3 regions of the Klebsiella variicola genome follow, and region 1 is predicted to be linked to each of the others. Evidence: predicted binding sites of a transcription regulator. Region 1 holds the regulator's gene; each other region holds the start of a gene.
The links. The regulator CRP, encoded in region 1, controls carbon source genes, mostly activating them, when cyclic AMP is high. The targets are predictions, from matches to a motif close to ATGTGANNNNNNTCACAT.
Positions count from the first base shown of each region.

Region 1 (3,113 bases):
GTTGCCCATCAGGCTGGCGACGCTCAGCATGACGCTGATGCGCGCGGCATTGCGCAGTGCGGGTGATTTCAGCGACAGATAGTTCTTTAGCGCGGGAAACAGCGGTAAACGACGCTCTTTGTCGGCCATCAGATCCCGGGCATACAGGGGGCGCTGGGTATGCAGCACCCGGGCGATACGGCTAAAGTGCCAGGCGCAGAACTGACCGACCGGGTTGTCCGGATGCTGGCGGGCGATCTTTTCCAGAGCCTCAATCTGTTTATCCATCTGAAAACGCTGCGGAAAGCGATGATAGAGAATATCATCCGCCAGCACGCGCAGGCGGGCAGCGACGGTTTGCGCATTCCAGCGGATCACCGCTTCGGCATGGCTGCGTTCCACCAGCTTTTGTACCTCTTCTGGCTGATGCAGGCTAACCGAAATATGTTCCTGTAGATCCAGCCCAACCTGGAACGCCCGCAGCAGACGCTTGTGGTCGTTGCGTTGGTTGGCGGCCAGCATATGCATCTGCTGATAGCACTGGGTAATCAGGTCGACTACCTTCTGCTGGCGGGTGAGCAGCGGCGGCAGGGCGGTCGACGGATCGGTATGCTGGGTCAACAGACTGTATTTGGCTTCACAATAGTCAGCCAGTTCCCGGTAAAGCAGGCTGAGCGACTCCCGCAGCGGCTGTTCGCGCCACAGCCAGAACCAGAGCCAGTTAAACACGCCGTACCACAGCGTACCGAAAGCGTAGATCAGCAGTGGTTCCCAGATGGGCATATTGCCCGCCAGGCTCAGGGTAAAGATAGCGGCGATCAGCGACGCGGGCAGCAGGCGCGCGTGCAGCGAACTGATCTCCGCGGTGACGCCGAGCAATAGCGCCAGGCCGCTGAGAATAAGCGGCAGGGGAATGGCCTGAGCGAGCAGCAACTGCACCACCAGACTGCATCCGGCAAACAGACAGCCGCCGATAATCAGACGTTTGAAAAAGCGCTTATGTGGGGTATCAAGACCGGCAATGTTGCAGCAGGCGGGCACTAAGGAAAACAACAGCCCCTGCTGGAGATGGCCGAGCAGAAGACCGATGGCCACAGGCAGACACAGCACCAGCGTTTGCCGCAGTGCATAGTTGACTTCCGGGTGGTAAATCAGCCTGCGCCACATGAGGGAAAAACAAGAACGGCGTACTGCAGGAGCAATACGCCGCTTAGCAACTTAACGGGTGCCGTAGACGACGATAGTTTTACCGTGTGCGGAAATCAGGTTCTGATCTTCCAGCATTTTCAAAATACGGCCAACCGTTTCACGAGAGCAGCCGACGATCTGACCAATTTCCTGACGGGTAATTTTAATTTGCATACCGTCCGGGTGGGTCATGGCATCGGGTTGCTTCGCCAGGTTCAGCAGCGTCTGGGCGATACGGCCCGTCACGTCGAGGAAGGCGAGGTTGCCCACTTTCTCAGACGTGACCTGCAGACGGCGAGCCATTTGCGAAGAGAGGCGCATCAGAATGTCCGGGTTAACCTGGATCAGCTGACGGAATTTCTTATAAGAGATTTCGGCCACTTCACATGCGGTTTTCGCCCGTACCCAGGCGCTACGCTCCTGACCCTCTTCAAACAGGCCTAATTCACCGATGAAATCGCCCTGGTTGAGGTAGGAGAGGATCATCTCTTTACCTTCTTCATCCTTGATGAGTACAGCCACGGAGCCTTTAACGATGTAGTACAGCGTTTCTGCTTTTTCACCCTGGTGGATCAGCGTGCTCTTTGATGGGTACTTATGAATGTGGCAATGAGACAAGAACCATTCAAGGGTAGGGTCTGTTTGCGGTTTGCCAAGCACCATGCGCGGTTATCCTCTGTTATAAGCTATCTCCGGGCGCCGACACTACACGGCGTCCGGGCATGCAATCGTATTGTTTCCCTATACCTGGGAAGCTGGCTGATGATTTTTCGACAGCCCGTAATGTGAACTCCTCTGCATACATGCAGTACATCAATGTAATACTGTAGCATCCAGACTGTTTTAGCATAGCTTTCGCCGCATGTCTCCTGGTGTCTCGCTTCAGCATGACGCAGGTCGCCTTCCGTTGCGAGAATTGTTATGTGCGCGTAATCTGACAGGAAAATTGCGATACTGGAGTTAAATTTTATGCAAGCGCGTGTGAAATGGGTTGAAGGGTTAACCTTTATCGGGGAGTCCGCGTCAGGACACCAGATTCTGATGGATGGCAACTCCGGGGATAAGGCACCCAGCCCGATGGAGATGGTGCTGATGGCGGCGGGCGGTTGCAGTGCGATCGATGTGGTTTCTATTCTGCAAAAAGGTCGCCATGAGGTGACCAACTGCGAAGTGAAGCTGACGTCGGAGCGCCGCGAAGAGGCGCCGCGTCTGTTTACGCATATTAATCTGCACTTTATCGTCACCGGTAAGGCGCTGAAAGATGCCGCGGTCTCCCGGGCGGTGGATCTGTCGGCAGAGAAATACTGCTCGGTGGCGCTGATGCTGGAAAAAGCGGTGAAGATCACCCACTCCTATGAAGTGATCGAGGCGTAGTCTTCGCCTGCCGTTGTGAAGCATCTCAACCCCGGCCTGGCCGGGGTTTTTTCTGTTAGCCGATCTTGCGGCCTTCCATCAGGCGCTCGACCAGCGGCGTCATGATAAGCTCCATCGCCAGCCCCATTTTACCGCCCGGCACCACCAGCGTGTTCATGTGCGAGATAAACGACCCCTGCAGCATCGCCAGCAGCCAGGGGAAGTCGATATTCTGCAGGTTACGGAAATGGATCACCACAAAGCTCTCGTCCAGCGAGGGAATAGTTTTCGCGGCAAACGGGTTGGAAGTGTCTACCGTCGGCACGCGCTGAAAGTTGATATGGGTGCGGGAAAATTGCGGGGTAATGAAGTTGATGTAGTCTTCCATCGAGCGGACGACTGAGTCCATCACCGCCTCCCGGGAGTGGCCGCGCTCGCTGGTGTCGCGAATAAGCTTTTGGATCCACTCGAGGTTAACGATAGGCACTACGCCGACCAGCAGGTCGACATGGCTGGCGACATCATGATGCGGCGTGACAACCCCGCCGTGCAGCCCCTCATAGAACAGTACGTCTGTCGGCTCCGGCAGCGGC
Region 1 covers NZ_CP010523.2:411,696-414,808, forward strand. Annotated here, with positions in the region: gene SP68_RS01835 (YccS/YhfK family putative transporter) at 1-1,146, opposite strand, end outside; gene crp (cAMP-activated global transcriptional regulator CRP) at 1,198-1,830, opposite strand; gene SP68_RS01845 (OsmC family protein) at 2,137-2,541, shown strand; gene SP68_RS01850 (phosphoribulokinase) at 2,597-3,113, opposite strand, start outside.

Region 2 (3,113 bases), 2.5 Mb from region 1:
CCTCCGGTTCGAAGAGCTTTAATATTCCGGCCTTTACCGGGGCCTATGGCTTTATCCCCGAGGCGAACGCGCGCGACAGCTACCTGCAGGCGCTGAAGGCCCGCGACGGGCTCTCTTCTCCCTCCGTGCCGGCGCTGGTCGCCCATATCGCCGCCTACCGCGACGGGGCTCCCTGGCTCGACGCCTTGCGTGACTATCTGCAGGCGAATATGCGCTATGTCGCCGCTACGCTTAACAATGCCTTCCCCGCACTCTGCTGGCAGCCGCCGGAGGCCACCTACCTGGCGTGGATCGACCTGCGCCCCCTGAACATCGACGACCACGCGCTACAGCAGGCGCTGATCGCCGAACAGAAGGTGGCGATTATGCCGGGTTATACCTATGGTCCTGAGGGCAACGGCTTTCTGCGCCTCAACGTCGGCTGCCCGCGCGAGAAGCTGGAACGCGGTGTCGAAGGACTGATTGCCGCCCTGCGCAGCCTCAGCTGATTCGACGCGCAATCTACAGGTCATCGCGCCGGCGGAATGCCAGGTAGCCGGCGCCGAGGGTAAAGATGGCGACTATCACCACCAGCAGAATAAACCCGTGGTGGTTGCTCGCCAGCGGGATCCCGCCGACGTTCATGCCGAAGAAACCGGCGACGATGTTAATCGGCAGCGCGAGAACGGTGATCACCGTCAGGGTGTAGAGGGTGCGGTTGCTCTGCTCCAGCTGGCGGGCGCCAATCTCCTCCTGCAGCAGACTGATACGCTCGATCAGGCCGGACAGGTCGTTGAGCACCACGCTAAACTCTTCGGTGAACTGACGAAACGCCTGCACCACTGCACGATCCATCCACGCCGGCGGCCGGTTAAGCAGACGGAACATCGCCGCCGGCTCCGGCGCCAGCAGCCGCTGAAAACGCAAAAGCATCCGCCGCAGCCGTGCCAGATCGGCCCGGTTGCGCTGCACGTGATTGCTCAGGAGACGCTCTTCAATAAGGTCGACATGGCGGCTGGCCTGGCGGACGACCTGCTCCAGCACCTCCTCCTGCTCCTCCAGCAGAAAAGCCAGCAGCTCGGTAGAGGTATTCACCCTGAGCGTCTGCAGACGCGGCAGCATCCATTCGATAAACCGCAACGGTTTGAAGCGCGCCGTCACCACCAGCTTAGGGCTACAGTAGAGCCACAGCGTGGCGGTTTCCGCACTGGTATCCTGCGGACGAAACAGCACATCGTTGAGCACAGCGAACAGATTCTCCCCCTGTCGCTCAATGCGGGTGGTGTGCGAGCCGCTGCGGATCTCCTCGAAGAAAAAGTCCGCCACCGGAAAGTGGCTGGTTAACCATTTTTCGGCGGTGGCATGATTGAGATTCAGGTGTAACCAGATAAACGCCTTGTCATCGGCGAGCGCCTGATAACGGGCGCACACCTCGCCAGAGGCGATGGGCTGCGGGGGGCGCTGTTCATGAAACAGATAACCATGCACCAGACCGGAAACTTCACTATCAAAATCGGGCTTTAACATCTTCGCGGTGACGTCTTGACTCATGGCTCCCTCAGGACACGCACTGGCACTGTTGATGCCCGAATAGCGCCATCTTTCGCTATTTTCCTCGGGCTGGCAAGGTTAATAATCTGGTCATAAAACAGTAACCTGAATGACATATTGCCGTCAGTGTCGCGCGCCACGCAGGCGATGCGATCGGCGCGAATAGAGGGGACTTGTGGCCCTTTTCGCTCCGGAGTTATTAAAATAAATTTGATTATCCTCAAAACTTTTTTAGGAAAAAAAGCGTATTACTTTAGCCGCTTAATCATTGCTTACCCTGGTTTATTGAGGAGGAGACCATGAAAACCTATGACCGTAATCGTAACGCTATTGCTACCGGCAGCATGGTAATGATCGCCGGTAACGGCACAACAGGCGTGATTAAAGCTATCCATGGTGAAGGGAAAACCGCCGAGCAGCTTCGCCGGGCGGACTGCGTTGAAATCGACGGCTGCGAGGGCCGCTTTTGCCCGTTAGATCTGATCCGTCTCGGCTTCCATTAATTCCTGCCGCCAGGTCATCAGTAGCAGGCCACCTGAGGCGGCCTGCTCTTTTCCCGGATAATAAAGCGGCTAGCGAAAGCTCCACTGAATACTCATCACAAAGATCGCCGGCACAATAATGCCGCCTTCCACACCGAAATAATCGGTGAAGTTATATTGCAGACCATGATAGAGGTAGGGCGAAAAACCGACGCCGGTGATTTTTTTGGCGGTGCGGTAGGTGCCGGAATCCCCACAGTGGCTGAAGGCGTCAAAGAAAAATTCCCCGGTATAGGCATACACCCCTTTCAGCACCCAGCCGGTATCGTTTTTCAGCCAGTCGCGGCGCACGCCGAGGGTCAAACAGCGATCGTCAAAGCTGTTTTTCATCGTTCCGACCAGCACGCTGTATTTTGAATCCTGAGAAAACTTGCGCTCCACCGAGAAAAAATTGTTATTGAAATGCTCGTTATATTGTCCGTGGTTACCGGTCATATGATAAACATAGGAGCCGGTATTCATCGAATAGAGGTTTAATTCCCCGGCCTGCGCCGACGGCATGGCAACCACCAGTAGCCCTGATAACAAAATCCATAATTTATTTAACATTCAGCAACCTACACCACACCCGTAAAAAAGAACCCGGCATACTAGCACCGCTAAACTAAACCGAAGGGCAATCAGATAACCGACGCTGGTCGCGGCAGAAAACATGACCCTATCTGCACTATAGCAGCGGCGCTCCCGCTTCGTTAGCGCTTGCAGCTATACTGCAGACACATTCATCTTATTGATTAAGGACTGCTGTGTTAGCCACTCTCCTCGTTGCGCTGGTCGCTATTATTCATCTCGCCATCCTGGTGCTGGAGATGTTTCTCTGGGAAGCCCCCGCCGGGCGCCGGGCCTTTAACCTCAGCGCCGATTTCGCCCGGGAGACCCGGGTGCTGGCGGCCAACCAGGGGTTGTATAACGGTTTTCTGGCCGCCGGCCTGGCGTGGGGGCTGTGGCTGGGGGCGCCGGGGGTGCAGGTGGTTATCTTTTTCCTGGCCTGCGTGCTGGTCGCCGGGATTTTCGGCGCGCTAACCGCCAGCCGCAAAATTC
Region 2 covers NZ_CP010523.2:2,923,230-2,926,342, forward strand. Annotated here, with positions in the region: gene SP68_RS13775 (MalY/PatB family protein) at 1-488, shown strand, start outside; gene SP68_RS13780 (CorA family divalent cation transporter) at 502-1,530, opposite strand; gene ydfZ (putative selenium delivery protein YdfZ) at 1,830-2,033, shown strand; gene SP68_RS13790 (hypothetical protein) at 2,103-2,582, opposite strand; gene SP68_RS13795 (DUF1304 domain-containing protein) at 2,819-3,113, shown strand, end outside.
Region 2: a site for CRP is predicted at 1,739-1,756, ahead of ydfZ (putative selenium delivery protein YdfZ). Genes of this name have one in related genera too.

Region 3 (3,113 bases), 380 kb from region 1:
CCGTCCGGGCCACGATATCGTCGACCACTACACCTACGCCTTCATGGGCGACGGCTGCATGATGGAAGGCATTTCTCACGAAGTGTGCTCCCTGGCCGGGACCCTGAAGCTGGGCAAACTGGTGGCCTTCTATGATGACAACGGCATCTCCATCGACGGCCACGTTGAAGGCTGGTTCACCGACGATACCGCGAAACGCTTTGAAGCCTACGGCTGGCACGTGGTGCGCGGCGTGGACGGTCACGACGCTGACGCCATCAAACGCGCAGTAGAAGAAGCGCGTGCGGTCACCGACAAACCGTCCCTGCTGATGTGCAAAACCATCATTGGTTTTGGTTCGCCGAACAAAGCCGGTACCCACGACTCCCACGGCGCACCGCTGGGCGACGCAGAAATCGCGCTGACCCGCGAAGCGCTGGGCTGGAAACACGCGCCGTTTGACATCCCGTCTGACATCTATGCGCAGTGGGATGCCAAAGAAGCCGGCCAGGCGAAAGAAGCGGCGTGGAATGAGAAGTTTGCTGCCTACGCGAAAGCCTTCCCGCAGGAAGCGGCCGAATTCACCCGTCGTATGAAAGGTGAGATGCCGTCTGACTTCGACGCCAAAGCTAACGAGTTCATCGCGAAGCTGCAGGCTAACCCGGCGAAAATCGCCAGCCGTAAAGCGTCGCAGAATGCTATCGAAGCCTTCGGCCCGCTGCTGCCGGAATTCCTCGGCGGCTCCGCTGACCTGGCGCCGTCCAACCTGACCCTGTGGTCTGGTTCTAAGCCGATCAACGAAGACACCGCGGGTAACTACATTCATTACGGCGTGCGTGAATTCGGTATGACCGCTATCGCCAACGGTATCGCGCTGCACGGCGGTTTCCTGCCGTACACCTCCACCTTCCTGATGTTCGTGGAATACGCGCGTAATGCGGTACGTATGGCCGCGCTGATGAAACAGCGTCAGGTGATGGTCTACACCCACGACTCCATCGGTCTGGGTGAAGACGGCCCGACTCACCAGCCGGTAGAGCAGGTGGCTTCCCTGCGCGTGACGCCGAACATGTCCACCTGGCGTCCGTGTGACCAGGTTGAATCCGCGATTGCGTGGAAATATGGCGTAGAGCGTCAGGACGGCCCGACCGCGCTGATCCTCTCCCGTCAGAACCTGGCGCAGCAGGAGCGTACCGCAGAGCAGCTGGCAAACGTCGCTCGCGGCGGTTACGTGCTGAAAGATTGTGCCGGCCAGCCGGAGCTGATCTTCATCGCCACCGGTTCCGAAGTGGAGCTGGCAGTGGCCGCGTGGGACAAACTGACTGCCGAAGGCGTGAAGGCGCGCGTGGTCTCCATGCCGTCCACCGACGCGTTCGACAAGCAGGATGCCGCTTATCGTGAATCCGTACTGCCGAAAGCCGTTTCTGCCCGCGTCGCGGTAGAAGCCGGTATCGCTGACTACTGGTTCAAATACGTTGGCCTGAACGGCGCTATCGTTGGCATGACCACCTTCGGTGAGTCTGCGCCGGCTGAGCAGCTGTTCGAAGAGTTCGGCTTCACCGTCGACAACGTGGTCGCTAAAGCGAAAGCGCTGCTGTAATGGCTGGTACGGTGCGGGCTGATGCCCTCACCCCAACCCTCTCCTGTGGGAGAGGGTGCAAACACCAAAAACGGTAACCCCTGGGTTACCGTTTTGCTGTTACCTCGCCACCCGGCTTTTTGTATGCACTATTCTTCGAACATGTAACCACCCTGTGAATTATTCCAAAAGAAATGTGACACAAGTCATATAGCTGGTTTATTGCGCTGGACAAACATTCCTTTTATTCCTTGTTTCGCTTATTCTAGCTGAAGCGTTTCAGTCGTTTAAATGTTCGACAATTAATCAATCAGTCGCAGTTTGCAGCTGGTAAGGTTCCCCTCAGAGCGTTGCTGGATTACTCTGTCAGCCACCTCAAAAAAGGGTCAGCCTTGCAGGAGATCTATGACCATTCGCATCGCGATTAATGGCTTCGGTCGTATTGGACGCAACGTGGTTCGTGCGCTATATGAGTCCGGGCGTCGTGCGGAAATCACCGTGGTGGCAATCAATGAGCTGGCGGATGCGGCAGGGATCGCGCATTTGTTGAAATATGATACCAGCCATGGCCGCTTCGCCTGGGATGTCCGTCAGGAGCGCGAACAGCTGTTTGTTGGCGATGATGCCATCCGCCTGCTACACGAGCCGACCATTGCGGCGCTGCCGTGGCGCGAGCTGGCGGTAGACGTGGTGCTCGACTGCACCGGCGTATACGGGAGTCGTGAACACGGCGAAGCCCATCTGCAGGCTGGCGCGAAGAAAGTGCTCTTCTCCCATCCTGGCGGCAACGATCTCGACGCGACGGTGGTCTATGGCGTCAATCAGGATGAGCTCCGCGCCGAGCACCGCATTGTCTCCAACGCCTCCTGCACCACCAACTGCATTATTCCGATCATTAAACTGTTAGATGATGCCTATGGCATTGAGTCCGGCACCGTCACCACCATTCATTCGGCGATGCATGACCAGCAGGTGATTGACGCCTACCATCCGGATCTGCGGCGTACCCGCGCGGCCAGCCAGTCGATCATTCCGGTGGATACCAAACTGGCGGCAGGGATCACCCGTATTTTCCCGCAGTTTAATGACCGTTTTGAAGCGATTGCCGTGCGGGTGCCGACGATAAACGTGACGGCAATTGACCTGAGCGTGACGGTGAAAAAACCGGTAAAAGCATGTGAAGTCAACCAGTTGCTGCAAAAAGCAGCACAAGGTGCATTTCATGGTATAGTTGACTATACGGAATTACCGTTGGTCTCGACAGATTTTAACCACGATCCGCACAGTGCTATTGTTGATGGCACGCAAACCCGGGTCAGTGGCGCGCATCTGATCAAAACGCTGGTCTGGTGCGATAACGAATGGGGCTTTGCTAACCGAATGCTCGACACGACGTTAGCGATGGCGGCTATTGGTTTCAGGTTCGACGCATAAACGTCGACAAAACTTTATGAATCAACGAGAGGATTCACCATGTCTGTAATTAAGATGACCGATCTGGATCTGGCTGGTAAACGCGTTTTTATCCGTGCGGATCTGAACGTACCAGTTAAAG
Region 3 covers NZ_CP010523.2:793,740-796,852, forward strand. Annotated here, with positions in the region: gene tkt (transketolase) at 1-1,579, shown strand, start outside; gene epd (erythrose-4-phosphate dehydrogenase) at 1,964-2,992, shown strand; gene pgk (phosphoglycerate kinase) at 3,032-3,113, shown strand, end outside.
Region 3: a site for CRP is predicted at 1,753-1,770, ahead of epd (erythrose-4-phosphate dehydrogenase). Genes of this name have one in related genera too.